DNA from 3 places in the Shewanella sediminis HAW-EB3 genome. Region 2 is predicted to be linked to each of the others. Evidence: riboswitches for the same ligand, from Rfam matches in the RefSeq annotation. Region 2 holds a riboswitch; each other region holds the start of a gene.
What was found. Region 2 has a riboswitch for cobalamin ahead of SSED_RS18630 (TonB-dependent receptor). Riboswitches for the same ligand answer to the same signal wherever they lie in the genome.
Positions count from the first base shown of each region.

Region 1 (5,436 bases), 1.8 Mb from region 2:
TCGCCAGGCCCAACACCTATGGCATAGAGTTTTCCGATTTTCTGGGTCATGTGTTATTGCCTTCTTTAGTGATCACAAACAGGTGAATAGGATTTTCAGCCTGATAACGCTGGTAATGCGCTAATGGCTGCGAGACTGAACTTTGCAACATCATGACTTCATACTGATATTGCTTCGATTTACATAGTTGAAAGAACTCGCTGACGCTGTCTAAAGTGATGGCAGAGAGGATCAATTTTCCGCCAATGCTCAGTCGACTCATGGCATGTTCGACTATGGCGTCAATCTGCCCGCGACTGCCGCCGACAAATACGGCATCTGGGGCGGGTAATTCATCTAACCCTAAAGGCGCCTTACTCTTAACTAGTGTGAGATTATCGACTCTGTGACGCTTCTGGTTTTGCCCGATCACGTCGAAACATTGGGGGTTACATTCCAGGGCATAGACATGGCCATTCCAGGCCTGCTTCGCTGCTTCTATGGCGATGGAGCCTGAGCCTGAACCTATATCCCAGACAACGCTGCAGGGGGTTAACCCTAAACGCGCCACAACTAGCGCACGAGTAATTGCCTTAGTTATCAAACCATTTAATGGGGTAAGCACCTGATAAGCACTATCCGGGCAATGCGTTGCCAAGCCCCCCCAATACGCTTGCCCCTGACGCTGCAGGAGTAATACGTTGAGAGACTCAATATCATCTGTAGATGTCGCGGCTAACTCCTGGACAGTGAACTCCCTGATACGCTCTTTACTGCCTCCCAGGTGCTCACACAGAACCAGACGCCAGAGGGTTTCATCATAGCTAAGCAGATGTCTGGCTATGGCCACTGGATTGTGATCATTGTCGGTAAGCAGCGCAAAATGATCTCCCTGCTGCATGCGGGCTACCATCCCCGTAATAGCGCGGCCATGCAGAGAGATAACCTTGACGTTATCCGATGGGATCAAGGCTTTGGCGCAGGCCAGTTGCACACTGCTGGGCGAGGTGATCACCTCTACATTTATCGCGGCATCTACAGCTGCAACCATGGCAAGTAGCCGTTTACCTATCCCGAAAAACAGGGGGTCTCCGGAGGCTAGCACGCAGATATCTTTATCTTTTGCCGCCTCTACGATTTGAGTAAGGTATCCATTGAGGCCACTGACAAACGATAATTTTTCACCACAGAACTGAGGGAAGAACTCAAGATGACGTGTGGCGCCGGCCAGTAACTCTGTTTGAGCTACCGCGTTAATGGCGCGACTGGTTAAACTAACGCAACCATCATCGCCGATTCCAATTAAGGTAATACTGCCCGTCATCTCGCCGCCTCAACCATGAGGGCATGCAAGCTGGATACGATTAACGGGCTGCCCCCCTTACGTCCCACTGACGCAATATATGGCACCTTGTCTTGTCCAACCAGGGCCTCTTTCGACTCGATGGCTTTCACGAACCCTACCGGTATACCGATAATCAGTGCGGGTTTGACCTCTCCGGCCTCGACCATTCTGAGCAGTTCAAATAGCGCAGTGGGCGCATTACCGACGCCAACGATCCCACCATCGAGCAAGCCCAGATCTCTGGCCTTACGCATGGCCTCCACGGCTCGGGTGCCACCGGATGCTATCGCGCGGGTAACCACATCTTCATCGCTGATAAAGCAGTGGGCCTGGTTACCAAATTGATCCATTCTTCGACCGCTCAAGCCGGCGGTGATCATCGAGACATCGGCCACGATAGGGCAGCCATTTTTAATCGCCTGCAATGCAGAATCGATAGCGTCAGCACTGAATTGAAACAGCTTGGCGAACTCGAAGTCTCCACTGGTATGAATGGCGCGCCGCACCACAGACCATTGCTGAGAGGTAAATTGATGACCGCTGTAGTGGTCGGCGATCTCGGCATCGATGATCGAGAATGAACTGGCTTCGATATCTCTGCCCTTCGTGGTTATCTGCTTCATAGGGTCCATCAGTAGTCTCCGTGTGTAGCCTGAGCTAATGTCGCGCCGTCAAAATCTATAAGACGTACAGATACGGCTAATTTTTTATGGGCATAATTGAAACTGTGAATTGCGGCTTGCTGACAGATGTCTGTCAGGAAAGCTTGTCTGAACTCTTGGTGCTCGACGATGGACAGAAGCTGGCGCCCTGTACGAGCCTGCGTTACCGACCGTAATAAAGATGAGTCATCACAATGCGTAGTCAGTAAACCGCCCAGCCTTTCAAAATCGACCTGCCTGCCCGTGACGTGGGTCATCATGGTTCCGCAGGCTAATTTACAAAGCTTGCCAATCATCACCACTAACTCGACGCGGTTCATGGCATATTTGGCACTGGCACGCAGTCCCACGCCGATAAAATCACCCGCCTGGATAAATGATGTTTGCGGCAGTTCTGAGTGAATAATCATCGCCTGCTTCTCGGTGCGACTTCCTGTCGTTAACACCATATGTCTCAGGTTCTGATTGGCTGCAACTTGAACTCCCTGTCGCACCGAGGCGGCGTAGGCAGAGGTCGAATAGGGATGAACCGTGCCTCGGGTACCCAAAATCGAAATACCACCTTTCAAGCCCAGCCTCTCACCTATTGTCTGTTTCGCGAGCGCTTCTCCACCGGGTACACTTATGGTGACGTCGGCCCCACTGAAGCCGTGATGAATAAGTAAGGGAATCAGGTGTGATTCGATCATCTGCCGTGGGATTGGGTTGATGGCAGGCTCTCCGACACCGAGTTCCAGGCCCGCTAAGGTGATGGTTGCAACCCCAGGCCCTGCAATGAAACGCACGCCGGGTCTATGGCTGACACAGACTCTGGCAATAATTTCTGCACCATGGGTACAATCGGGATCGTCGCCGGCATCTTTGACCACGCCGGCTGTGGCAAAGTCCTTCCCCGCCTGGTGATGCAATAACCTGAATTTAGCCCGCTCACCAATAGGTAACAGGATAGAAACCTCGGCAGCTGAAGTGGGATCGAATAATCGCGTTAAGGCTCCCAACGCTGCAGCAGTTGCGCAGGCGCCGGTGGTATAGCCCTTTCGAAGCTCACTGCCATGCTGACTACGACGAATTTTAGTTACCGTCACACCATGACTCCACCGATGGGATCGGCAGCAATATTAAGATTTAAAGTGTTAAGGTTTGAAATGTTCCACATCTTAATTTGTCCCAAAGGATAAAAGATGCTGAAAACCAGGTAGGTAAAAACACGAATGAATTCACAAAACCGAGAGCGCCCGCCCAGTTTTACAGCTGCAATATCAAGGCGGGTATCCTGACTCCTGGATCTATGCTTGCTGCGCCTTCCCGACTACCGTCAGTGGCTTTGCAGCTAGCTCCTCAGTTACAGTTGCGGGTACAGTCCGGAATTTACATCCGGTTCCCCTTTAAGCCGTGCGGCTCCCTGATAATGTTAAAATTTTATAATGAAACTGATCTGAGCTTCACTGTGACTTTTCACAGTAAAATCAGCAGAGGGAGTAAAGTGGGATCTTGCTCTAATTAATTGCAGCATCGATGAGTACGCTTATCAACCAAGTTATTCGATAGCAGCAAAGATAATCATCCAATAAACATAAGCTTATTAACAATTAAAGCATTTATCAGTTCAGAAGTAGTTCGCGACTGTAAAATCCCTTCGCTTGTAGTAGGCTTTAATACACCAGTTAAAAGTGATGAAACCACTATGAAAATGTTGATCTTGAACGGTAAGAAAGCCGGCCTTGCAGAGATCCGCCAATCTGTTTATCAGTTACGTTCACTGGGACACGATCTCTTAGTGCGCTGTACCTGGGAAGAGGGTGATGTCGCCAGGTTCGTCGATGAAGCGATAAACCTGAATGTGACTCGTATCATTGCCGGAGGCGGTGACGGTACGGTCAATGAGTTAGCCGATACACTCGCTAAACGTTCCAGGCGATTCGACAACGCCAACTCAGAGGACGTTCTACTTCCAGAAATAGCGATACTGCCTCTGGGGACCGCCAATGATTTTGCTACGGCGTGCGGGATCCCAACTCAAATTGATGCGGCACTGGAACTGGCTGTTAATGGCACGGCTCAGAGTATCGATCTGGCTATGGCCAACGGCAGGTATTTCATCAACGTCGCCTCGGCAGGCTTTGGTGCACAGATAACTGTTGAAACCCCTGTCGAGTTAAAAAACTTGTTAGGCGGACAAGCCTATTTCATCTCAGGTTTACTCCAGGCAATGAAGTTCACCCCTTACGAGGGAAAAGTCACCGCCAGGGGAGTGGATGGAAACTTGCTCTCTGTGCAGGGAGCAGGCTTGATGGGAGCGATTTGTAACGGTCGTATGGCCGGCGGCGGGCAGCAGCTAGCCCCTCATGCCTATCTCAATGATGGTCTGCTGGATGTATTACTGCTTGAGCACTTCCCGCCAACCGCGCTGAAACAGGTTGTCGATGAGTTATTGGACCCGACCCTGGATGGTGAGTATGTACAACGTTTTCAGGCAACGGAAGTGGAGATACAATCGACACAGCCTCTTCCCGTCAATCTGGACGGTGAACCTACCAGTGATATAAAACACAAATTTTCTATTCTGCCGGCGGCGATAAAGCTTGTCTTACCCGATGACACTCCAATCTTAATGACAAGCGTATAGTAATGCCAGGCCGTTAAGCTTAGCCCAGAGTTAGATAACTCGATGACTAATACACCCGGTACGCCCGGCGCCTGCCAAAGATAATGATTGTCTTGATGGCAATTATTATTTGCGGCCCACAGGCGCAACCGGACTGACACATTTGTAAAATCATTTTATTTCACACAAGAGTCATTAAGATGTCACTCAGTGACAGATCTTAACTCTAAGACCCCCCGCAAAATATAGGGCTCAGCCTTGATCTCGGCTATCAATTTATTTCAACACCCTGAATATTTGCGATTATACAGACCCGGTATGAGGGCTAGGCGATTCGGCGGCACTTAACGCGGCACATGAGTGTAAACAGTCTAATTATCCTACTAAATTTAAGGAGATTTATTCTACATATCAGGTACACTCATAGCTATGCCTATCGATGGGGAAAGTGAATGAGTCAACGTACACTGCATACTTTGTTTAAACCAAAATCTGTCGCCATTATCGGAGCCTCCAATACCGAAAAACGTGCAGGTAACGTGGTGATGAAAAACTTGCTTGCAGGTGGCTTTTCTGGCCCCATCATGCCGGTAACCCCTAAGTATGAAGCGGTACTCGGCGTACTCGCCTACCCCAATATCGAAGCCCTCCCCCTAAAACCCGATCTGGCCATCATCTGTACAGCCGCTTTTCGTGTACCCGGTGTCGTGGAAACCTTGGCTCAGTTTGGCTGTAAAGTGGCCATCATAATGGCCTCCGGCATGGCCAGCCATTTCAACGATGAAGGAGTAAGTTTCCTGGAGGAGGCGCGGCTCAATGCGAAGCGCTATGGCATGCGTATACTG
Region 1 is NC_009831.1:2,518,995-2,524,430, reverse strand. It holds gene cobI (precorrin-2 C(20)-methyltransferase) at 1-50, opposite strand, end outside; gene SSED_RS10850 (bifunctional cobalt-precorrin-7 (C(5))-methyltransferase/cobalt-precorrin-6B (C(15))-methyltransferase) at 47-1,303, opposite strand; gene SSED_RS10845 (precorrin-8X methylmutase) at 1,300-1,956, opposite strand; gene SSED_RS10840 (cobalt-precorrin-5B (C(1))-methyltransferase) at 1,956-3,071, opposite strand; cobalamin riboswitch at 3,233-3,406, opposite strand; gene yegS (lipid kinase YegS) at 3,671-4,612, shown strand; gene SSED_RS10830 (bifunctional acetate--CoA ligase family protein/GNAT family N-acetyltransferase) at 5,044-5,436, shown strand, end outside.
Region 1: another riboswitch for cobalamin. It lies ahead of SSED_RS10840 (cobalt-precorrin-5B (C(1))-methyltransferase); the one in region 2 lies ahead of SSED_RS18630 (TonB-dependent receptor).

Region 2 (5,436 bases):
TCGGTTGCCAATATTGCATTGCGGCTTGTCCCTATCAGGTTAGATTTATTAATCCAGTGACTCAAACGGCCGACAAGTGTGATTTTTGCAGAGAGACTCAGCTTAAGCTGGGCAAACAACCAGCTTGCGTAGAGGCGTGTCCGACTCATGCCTTAGTGTTTGGTAATATCAGAGATCCGGAGTCTGAGTTAGTCAAAACGTTAAAATCGAAACCGACTTATCGAGCTAAAACGGATTTAGGCACCCGCCCTAAGTTGTTCCATGTATCGACTATTGATGGGGAGATAGTGTTATGAGTGCATTTCATTTCGATGGATTAGTCTGGCATTGGCCTATCGCAATCTACCTGTTCTTGGCAGGCTTGTCGGCAGGGGCGGTATTTTTCGGCATCCTGTTGAAACATTTTAAATTGGGTAAGAAAGCCTATCAGTCTCGATTTATTCAAGCCGCCGCCCTGATAGCACCCGTTACGGTTTGTGCCGGCTTAGGTATTTTGGTTCTCGATCTCACTAAGCCCTTCGATTTTTGGAAGATCCTGGTTTTTTACAACTCCACTTCGGTCATGTCCATGGGTGTGCTGGTATTGATGGTCTATCAGCTGATGTTATTTGCCTGGATAGGCGCCATATTTAGTACGCCTGTCGTGCAATGGTGTGAAGGGCGTGAGGGACGGTGGAGTCTGCTCACAAGCAGCTTGATAAAATTGCAGCAATGGGAAGATGTGATCACAGGGATACTACTTATATTATCTCTGTCATTAGGCGCCTATACCGGATTCCTGCTGTCGGCCCTAATCGGCTTCCCTCTGCTCAATAACCCGGTTTTGCCTGTCTTGTTCCTGGTATCGGGCCTCAGCTCAGGCGCCGCAGCCACTCTGCTAGTTGGTGTGTTGCTCAAGGGGAATCCGAATGGCACTGAGGTGCGCTTTATCCATGGGATTGAGATCCCCATGATACTCATTGAGATGGCGATACTCTTTACCTTCTTCGCCGGTCTTATCTTGTCGGGTGGGCAGAGCCAGGTCGCGGCATTAGATGCGTTGGGTGAAGGCTTCTGGGGCTGGATCTTCTGGGGAGGCGTGGTTGGCTTAGGTTTGACGCTGCCACTGGCGTTTAACTTATGGATGAAGGTCTCTGCCGATAGAAAATTTGCCTATGTCGCGGTAACGGCCAGTTTTAGTTTAGTGGGTGTGTTATTGCTGCGTAATTTTATTCTCTATACCGGCCAGATGACGGGGACCTAGTTATAGGGTGCTGTTAAAGAGTTAGCTAAGAACTGAGTTAAGGAACGAGTTAGTTCTTAGGAACGCTTTAGATATTTATAGTTTCTCAGAAGAGGCAAGGAGAGTCGTTTCCCTTGCCTCTGTTTTTGTTGAGCCCCCTATCATCTCTGTTTAAATTTATTCATGTAAACCTCTTTGCGTATTTTTTATGCTGAGGTAATATCGAATGGATAGACTAATCAAGGATGATAAGTATGAAAGCTCTCAACACACTACCTCTCTGTACACGCCATTGGCAGTCAATAAAGTCACTGCAAGCCCAGTTTAAAACGGCTCAGTTCTCTACATCGATCATTGCCACATCCGCTTCTGTTATTACTGCCGCTATTACTGCTGTCGTTATCGCTGCTTACCTGTTTCCCCATGCGGCTCATGGGCAGGCATTAATCCTGGATGATTTTCTCGATGACGCCGAGATTAACCCTATTGGTATAAGTCATAAACTCCCCATTTTCAGTCAAGAGGTGAGCTTTAACCTGCCCGGTGAGTGGAAATTGGCGTTTAATAAGCAACAAGCCGGTATGTACGCCGCCGAGTTCGTTCCATCGGGCCAGCAGTTAAGGGCCTGGTCTTCGTTGTTCTGTGTGCAGGGCTTTGAAGGCTTGAGTGAAAATATTGAGCCAGAAGCGTTTCTGGATTCGTTGGCAACCGCCTACGCAGAAACCTGTGAGGGCGAAGTAATTTATAACAAGCTAGGTGAGACTGAGGTCGATAGCCTCGAGGGATTCAGTGCCATTTTAGGCTGTACCCGCATGCCCGATACCCATAAGGCAACCCGCTTAACAGCTAACGGCAAGACTTCGGTGCCGCAGGGAGAGATAGGTCATTACACCGCGATCTCCGGGGTGGACGATCTCTATCTGCTGCATCAATCCAAACGTGGCGATCTGTTCAGTGTAGATAATCCGCCCCTGGAGTCGTTAAATCACCGGGAATTTATGTCGGCTATCTCTCCTCTAAGACTCAGCCGCTGATAGATTTTGGATGGGGAATTTATTGTTCCTCGCAAATATTAGACATTTATACGTATAGACGTCTATAATGCGGCCAATCGTGATCCGGCTATTAATCCGGAGGCGTTTTTAAGCAGATCGATAACAAGATTTATGCTGTCAATCTTTTGTGGTGCCTGCTCTGTCTTTAAGCTTTAACAGCTTAATTAGAGAGTTGGGATAATCGGGAAGCCTGTGAAAATCTGGCACTGCCCCCGCAACGGTGAAAGGTGAAAGTGAGGTGCGCCTATCTATTACAGAATGTAATGGCAGGGTGTTAGAAAAGCCTCTACTTGCTCGGAAAGATCTACCAATCTTACCGAATAGCCTCAGTCCGGAGACCGGCCCATTAGATGATTTTGAGATTTCGGCGGGCAGATCTCGAGATGCGATAGGGTGATTGAATTCAGTGAACTGAACTTGGCCTCGTCGTGACATCTTTGCCCCGTTTTCCTTTCAGGAGTTAAAGGTAAAATGGGTACTCAAGCTAGACAATCAAACAAATTATCAAAATTAGCCATGCTAATCGGCAGTGCTCTGGCTCTGTCTGCGTCGTCGTCCGTGACGTTTGCGGCCGATTCATCTCAAACAGATTCTGGTGTGACTAACACAGTCGATGAGGTTATTACCGTTATCGGTCGCAGTGAAAATACGCCACTGAATATTGCCGCCAATGTGAACATTATCGATGCGGCGGCCATCGAGATGAGCGGTGCGACGACACTGACCGAAGTACTGCGTGGCCAGAGTGGCATACAGATCTCGGACTCGAATTCCGGCGCCGTTTTCGCTATGCGTGGTTTCAGTGCTGGTCAGGCCGCAAACAACACCCTCTTGCTTGTCGATGGACGTCGTTTGAATAATATCGATATCGCGGCGCCAAGCATCAATGCCATCCCACTCAATCAGATAGAGCGCGTCGAGATACTGTCGGGCAGTGCCGGTGTACTCTACGGCGATCAGGCGGTGGGCGGTGTGATTAATATCATCACCAAGGCGCCAAACAGCGCGGGCGGCGGCATTCAAGTGTCTGGAGGCAGCTTCGATACCTATGAAGGTAAAGGTGATATCTCGGGTGCCATCAGTAATACCTGGCGTTACTACGCTGCGGCCAGCTATAACCAAGGTGATAACTATCGTGAGCACAATGCCAACAAGACCTCGTCTGTATTAGGTCGACTTCAATATCAAACCGAGTCGGATAACTTCTTCGTTGAGACCAGCTACTACGATAACGATCGTGAGATGGCGGGGTCATTGACCAAAGAGCAGATTAAAGATAATCCACGTCAGGTTAATCCATTTAATAAAGATGACTATCAGCATGAGATGACAACGGCTATTCGCACGGGTTATCAGCATCAACTCACCGATGCCTGGTCGTTAGGTGCGGATATCAACTATACCGATACTCAGGTGACCGGGATCAGTTGGGGTTCGCCAAGTAAGAATAAACGCTCTTTCCTCGAGTTCACTCCGAAAGCGGTAGCGAATATTACGACAGAAAAAGGCGACTTGAATATCGTTACCGGTATCGACCTGAGCCGGGGGGAATCTGAGTTTGATTGGGGACGAAGTAATGTGCAGAAGGTGGCTAGCGCCTATGCTCAAGCCAGTGTGCCGTTAACTCAAAGCCTGAGTTATGTAGTGGGTGGTCGTTACTCCGAGGTGACTGACGATCTTGTCGATGGTGACGTTTACCCTCAGGGCATAGAGCTTGATCAGGATGCGCATGCGTTCGAGTTGGGCTTGAACTATCGTCCGGGCACTTCACACAGATTCTATCTTCGCGCCGATGACAACTTCCGTTTCGCTAAGGTCGATGAGCAGGCTTATACCTCACCGGGTGTGATGGGTCTTAAGCCGCAGACGGGTCGTTCATATGAGGCGGGTTGGGATTGGTCTCCTGCGAGCCACACATTGCGCTTAAGCCTGTATCGTTTGGACTTAGAGGATGAGATTGTATTTGACCCGAGTGCTGAGACCCCTGATGGTGGCAAATTTCCTGGTGCCAACGTGAACGCCGATGCATCGCGCCGTTATGGCTCGAGTCTGGATTGGGACTGGCAGATCACTAAGATGGTGCAACTGGGTCTGGAGTACAACTATATCGACGCCGAGTTTACCGAAGGAGTAAATGAAGGCAATCAGCTCTCCTGGGTCGCCGAGCACTCCGGCCGTGGTTACTTCAGTATAGATGCTAACCAGAACTGGCAGGTGTTTACCGAGCTGTTATACACCGGAGAGCGTTTCATCGAAGGCGATAACGGTAATGCTGACCCTAAGCTGGAGTCATACTGGTTAACTAATTTAGCGATTAACTACACCCGTGATGCCTGGCTTGCCAGCTTCCGCGTCGATAACCTGTTCGATGAGCAATATGTCAGTGCCGGTTACTACAGTAGTTGGGGGAATGGCTATTATGCGGGTACCGGACGTGCCCTACGTCTGACGGCAAGCTATCGCTTTTAAGGTATGAGCCAGACTTTAGGTCCTAGTACCTTACCTTTTAGCCGGACCTTAGGTCTGGCTTTTTTTATGTGCTAAATTTGAGCTACGAGCTAGGATATTTTCCATGTAGGAGCGGCTTTAGCCGCGATTGTTTAAGAGCTACGAGCTACTCGATGCTCGCGACTTTCTTTGCTCTATCTTGAACTTAAAACTTACCGCTCAGAACATACGACCAGAGGAGAGAGGATGAAATCACTGTTAGCCATATTGCTCCCGATAGCTTTACTCCTGCTATCGGCTTGCTCTGGCCCTAAACTTGAGCCGCTTTCGTCTGATGCCGAGATCTGGGCATTTGGAGATAGCCTGACCTATGGCAAGGGGGCGGCGAGGGGGCAAGATTACCCTACGATGTTGGCTGAGCTCTCACAAAAGCGGGTGATCAATGCCGGGGTATCCGGCGAGACCACCACACAAGGGCTGGATAGGCTGACGCAGCTCTTAGAATACGATTCACCGGATCTGCTGATCTTGATGGAAGGCGGTAACGACTTTTTGCGTAACCAGGATATTGGCCAGACTAAGGCTAATCTGGCGCAGATGATTGAGCTGGCCCAGAGACGATCGATCCCTGTGGTGCTGGTGGCCGTGCCCCGGAAGAGTATCTTTCTCTCTCCGGCAGCAATCTACAGTGAGCTGGCCGAAACCTATGGG
Region 2 is NC_009831.1:4,337,623-4,343,058, reverse strand. It holds gene SSED_RS18650 (4Fe-4S dicluster domain-containing protein) at 1-296, shown strand, start outside; gene nrfD (cytochrome c nitrite reductase subunit NrfD) at 293-1,243, shown strand; gene SSED_RS18640 (hypothetical protein) at 1,477-2,256, shown strand; cobalamin riboswitch at 2,389-2,640, shown strand; gene SSED_RS18630 (TonB-dependent receptor) at 2,749-4,746, shown strand; gene SSED_RS18625 (arylesterase) at 4,972-5,436, shown strand, end outside.

Region 3 (5,436 bases), 200 kb from region 2:
CCCAATCAGGGACTCTGTTATCACATACGTTTCCCAAGGAACCTACAGAAGCTTGAGCGGGATCTGGGTGAGCATATTTAGCCGTGAGTGGTTTGTGGCTTTCAATGGAGGCCTGGGGAGAGGTTGGGGGTGGTGATAGGTAAAGCTATTCTCTCCGCCTCGAAAAGACGGTATAAATAGGTGAGCCTGACCTATTGCCGATAACAGCCTGGATAGAAAAATATTATGAGTAGCAGTGAAGCCCATCACGAGCACGAAGCAACTCTCGAAGCAGAACGTGAGGAGCTGGAGCAAACAACGCCTAATCCGGGGATCACCACGACCTTCTACCTTATGCGTCATGGTGAGTGTGAGGGAGGACAGATCCTGAGGGGACATACGGATGTCTCCTTGAGTGAGAATGGCCGTAAGCAGATGTTTGATGCCGTCGAAGCCGCGGATATTAGTTTCGATCACATTATCAGCTCCCCCCTGCGTCGCTGTTGTGAATTTGCCCTCAGGCTCTACCTGAAAAGAGAGGTGCCGCTTAAACTCGAAGACGGTTTCAAGGAGATGAACTTTGGTGATTGGGACGGAGAAACATTAGAGAGCCTGTATCAGAACTGCGCGGGGCCTATCGAAGCCTATTGGAAGAACCCGTGGGCGAGCACGCCGCCTGATGGAGAGACGATGCTGGATTTCGAGGCCAGAATCGATCGCGCCTGGGAGTCGATACTCAATCAACACCGGGGTCAATCTCTGCTGCTGGTGACCCATGCGGGGGTCATACGCCACCTGATGGCCAGTGCATTGGGGGTTAGCGGGGTCGCGGGGTTTTATACTCAACTGAGCCTGGCCTACGCGGCGATAGTGAAAATCACTGTCTATACCACGGCCCAAGGGACACACTTTCCTCAGCTTCACTGGGGGTAAACTGTTCTAGGTTCTAGGTTCTAGGTTCTAGGTTCTAGGTTCTAGGTTCTAGGTTCTAGGTTCTAGGTTCTAGGTTCTGGCGTGATATGACCGCGGGTTAGGAGACTGGGGACGCACTCGTATCTGCCTCAACTGCACCGGAATTCATCTTAATCAGAGTGGCGAGCCTTTCCTGTGCCCCTTTCTTGTGCAAGAGTAATACCAATCAGTATAAGAAAGTGATCTACTCAGAGCTATTTTGGGCAAACTAATTCGAGGCGGATAACTGATGTAATGGTGCTCCCTTTCGAAGTTATTCAACGAAGAAGTAGGCAGCCCAAAAAGCTCCTAAAAGGCGAGTTTTAGCGCATCTGATGCTGTGTTAACGAGCTTAAACGTAGAATAACTATGCTCTTCACTCGTTGCCTTGCCTCAGAAACGCTAAACTCTCGCTGAGCGATCACATCTTTATACTGATTGGTATAAAATTGAGAACCATGATTTTTCACCTCTGTCAGGCGTCGGGCTTTGCCTTAATTCATAAAAGCGGCATAATAACCGCTCTCAGACACTCTTCACTCTTAAGCCTGCTCTTGAAACATGAGCTTGGAACATAAGCTTTAAACATTGGCTGTTAAGTGGGTGGAGAGGATCGCAAAATCAGGTGTTGAGAGCCACTGTCGAAAGATGGGGGTAACTCAAACTTAAAAGGGAACCGGGAGCTTTAGTGAATCGAAAGCATAAGCCCGGACTGTGCCCGCAACTGTGAGTGTTTTGAAGAAGCCGAGAGGTTCTAGGTTCTAGGTTCTAAGTCCTAGAAACTTCTTCAAACCATGAGTCAGGATACCTGCCTAATTTTGTCGCTAAAGAACTTGAGCGGGTAACTCGAGGGGAAGTGTCATGCTATCTTTTTTTAGCTTTTTTGCTGGTTTATTCACCGCTTTGTCCTGCTCTATTAATTCACGAAAGCCAGCTCGTGCAATACCGTCATGCCTTGAGTTTATGCGGTATGCTTCGCGTCGTGTATTCCACTCCTCTCCTGTTTTTTCATATAAACCGGCAAAACCGGCTAATTCATTTGAGTTAGCTAAATCATATAAGACATTTCAGTCAATGTTGTTGGCGGTGAGGTTATCGGCTTGAAATCATGGCGTAAAAAAACCTCTACTCTTGATAACATGAGTGGGGATAAAAACAGTGGTGATAAAGAGCATCGCGATGAAATGCATAGCGTTAACAAGGCGTGTGCGTTAGCGGTCAGCGACCTTAGGTGGCATGCCGATGACCGGGCGATTCTATCCGATATAAGCTTTTCATTAGCCAAGGGTGAGATGTTAGGCATCATAGGGCCAAACGGTGCGGGGAAATCCAGCCTGCTGCGGTGTCTATATCGTTATATTAAGCCGGATAACGGAACGATTAGCCTATTTGGGCAAAATACTTCTCACTTCTCTGCAAAAGAGTTTGCCAGACAAGTTGCGGTGGTACTGCAAGACACTCCCCATCACTTTGAGTTAACCACTGAACAACTGGTTGCTATCGGATTAACTCCTCACAAGGGGCCGTTCGATCTCACGACCTCTGCGGATAGAAGACTCGTTGCGGATGCGTTAGAAAAAGTGGGGCTAACCCATAAGGCCGGCCAAGTCTATGAGCACCTCTCCGGCGGCGAAAAGCAGCGGGCGCTGATCGCCAGAGCGATAGTACAACAGCCTAAGCTGCTTATCTTGGATGAACCCACTAACCATTTAGATATTCGTTATCAGATCCAGGTCATGGAGTTGCTTCGTGAGATTGGGATCTCGGTGATCACCTCTATTCATGATCTGAATTTAGCCAGTGCCATGTGCGATCAGCTGTTACTCCTCGATGATGGCCGCTCTGTCGCTCATGGGACGCCTAAGTCTGTGCTCACCGAGGCGCGTATCAGCGAGGTATTCGGTGTGTGTTGCAGTACGCAGCCTCACCCTCAGCATGGTAACCCTCAGATCAGCTATTTCTATGGCTACTCTCATGGCGACAACGCTAATGATAAGAACGCGCATGATGAGAACATGAGTGCAGGTATGAGTCACTGGAACAGCACGGAAAGGCATAAACAAGATGAAGACTAGCCCGATTAATTCAGCCTCGACTTCTACCAAAGGACGAGTCGATATCGGCCATAAATGGGTGGTGCCGGGATTGTCGCTATTGAGTCTGATAACCCTGCTGGCCGCAGCCAGCTTTGGCGCCGCCAATATCTCATTCAGTGATGTGATTAATGTTGTATTACATAACACCTTTGGTACGGCCATTTTTGGTATGACAGAGGTGTCAGGCATCGCCGAGCGTATCGTTATGGAGTTGAGATTCCCCCGCATTTTGTTGGCCTTTATTGCCGGAGCCGGGCTCTCTGTTGCGGGTAGTGTGTTGCAAACGGTGACGCGTAATCCGCTGGCCGATCCATATCTGTTCGGCATCTCATCGGGCGCCTCATTTGGTGCCGTGATGGTCATTACGTTTTTCACAGGCTCAAGCGTGGGGGCAGCCTCAGGGCTATCTGCTGGTTCAGGGCTTTTTACCGGCTCAGGGCTGTTCGAGCTGCTTAGTTGGATAAGTCTGCCACTGGGTGCGTTCCTCGGGGCCGGGGTGTCGGTGCTCATGGTGTTGAGCTTATGCGGACGCAATATGAGTAGTCAGATTGAACGCATGTTGCTTTCCGGTGTGGCGATCTCATTCATGTTCGGCGCGTTAACCAGTTTGCTGCTCTATTTTTCCAGTCCTCAGGCGGCCGCGTCTGTGCTGTTTTGGAGTCTTGGAAGCTTCGCAAAAGCGAGTTGGGAGGGTTTGTTATTTCCGGCCGTCGTTGTCTGTGCTGCTACCGGGATCATCTTGTTGTTTAAGCGTCAGATAATGGCGATGCGGGCCGGTGATGAAACAGCCCATACCTTAGGCATCAATGTCAGTCGGTTGCGACTGCAGATGTTACTGCTCTGCTCCCTCATTACGGCCATCTTAGTCGCTAACTGTGGTGGTATCGGCTTTGTGGGCTTAATGATCCCCCATACGGTACGCATGCTCTTTCCGGGACGATTCCCGCTAATTACGACCGCCTTAGTCGGTGGCCTGTTTATGGTATGGATTGATGTCTTGGCGAGAACTCTGCTGAGCAGTCAGGAGTTACCCGTAGGCATCATCACCGCCGTCATAGGCAGTATCTTCTTCCTGTTTATCCTGGGCAGCAGAAGGTAGGAGCGGCTCGTAGAGGCAGCTACGAGTCTCGGGCTGCGAGCTACGAGGTTTGACATTCTCCATGTAGGAGCGGCTTTAGCCGCGAAGCTTTTGGGCTCCGAGGTTCGAGTTACGAGGTTCTAGCTACAGGCGTTATTGCTGGAGTGCGACATTCTCCATGTAGGAGCGGCTTTAGCCGCGAATGTTTAAATAAAAAATAACGCAAAACAAAAAATATTTAGGGTATATAGATGTTTAATATCAGTCCGGCAAATCATGAGTTTGATGATGAGATTCAAAGTAAAATCGACAATAAAACCAAACCCTTGGGAGCGCTCGGAGAATTAGAAAATTTAGCTAAACAGTTGGCTCTGGTATTAGGAAAAGATAAGCCTGAGATCATTAACCCTAAGCTATTGGTTTTTGCGGCGGATCATGGAATCGCCTCATCCGGTGTTTCAATTGCTCCAAGTGAAGTGACTACACAGATGGTGATGAACTTTGTCGCCGGTGGCGCAGCCATCAATGTCTTCTGTCGCCAGGTCGGCTTGGATATGGAGGTGATCGATTGTGGCATTCTTCAGCCATTAGAGGGCGTCGAAGGGGTTATCGACCAGAGACTGGGTGCAGGAACGGGAGCGATCCACAAGCAAGCGGCAATGACATTGGGAGCCGTCAAGCAAGGGCTGGAGATGGCGCGAACACGCATAGAACTTCACCATCAGCAAGGCTGTAACCTTATCGCATTAGGGGAGATGGGCATAGGAAACACCTCTTCTGCTGCGGCCATCATGGCCACTGTCATGGGGATGAAGGGTGTCGATTGTGTCGGACGAGGCACCGGAATCGATGCCGCTACCCTTAAGCGTAAGCAGATGCTGGTGGAGCAGGCGCTGCATATTCATGAGGCCGAATTAACCGACCCCTATAATATTTTAGCCTGCCTTGGTGGCTTTGAAATAGTACAGATGACGGGGGCTATGCTTGCCGCGGCGGAGAGAAATATGCTTGTCATCGTAGATGGCTTTATCGCAACGGCGGCGGCCATGGTCGCGGTGCAGATAAATGCGAACGTCCGCGATTATATGATATTTGGTCATCAATCAGATGAACGGGGTCACTGCCTGATGATGGAACACTTGCAAGCCCGACCCTTGCTCAGATTAGGGATGAGGTTAGGCGAGGGCAGTGGCGCCGTATTGGCGTTACCACTTATTCGAGCCGCCGCCGGTTTCTATAATGAGATGGCCAGCTTCAGCGATGCCGGAATTGAGATCTAACTCTATGTCGGATGGACTACGAGGTTCTAGGTTCTAGGTTCTAGATTCTAGA
Region 3 is NC_009831.1:4,541,377-4,546,812, reverse strand. It holds gene SSED_RS19540 (ATP-binding protein) at 1-81, shown strand, start outside; gene SSED_RS19535 (histidine phosphatase family protein) at 226-912, shown strand; cobalamin riboswitch at 1,538-1,760, shown strand; gene SSED_RS19530 (ABC transporter ATP-binding protein) at 2,115-3,005, shown strand; gene SSED_RS19525 (FecCD family ABC transporter permease) at 2,995-4,125, shown strand; gene cobT (nicotinate-nucleotide--dimethylbenzimidazole phosphoribosyltransferase) at 4,356-5,384, shown strand.
Region 3: another riboswitch for cobalamin. It lies ahead of SSED_RS19530 (ABC transporter ATP-binding protein); the one in region 2 lies ahead of SSED_RS18630 (TonB-dependent receptor).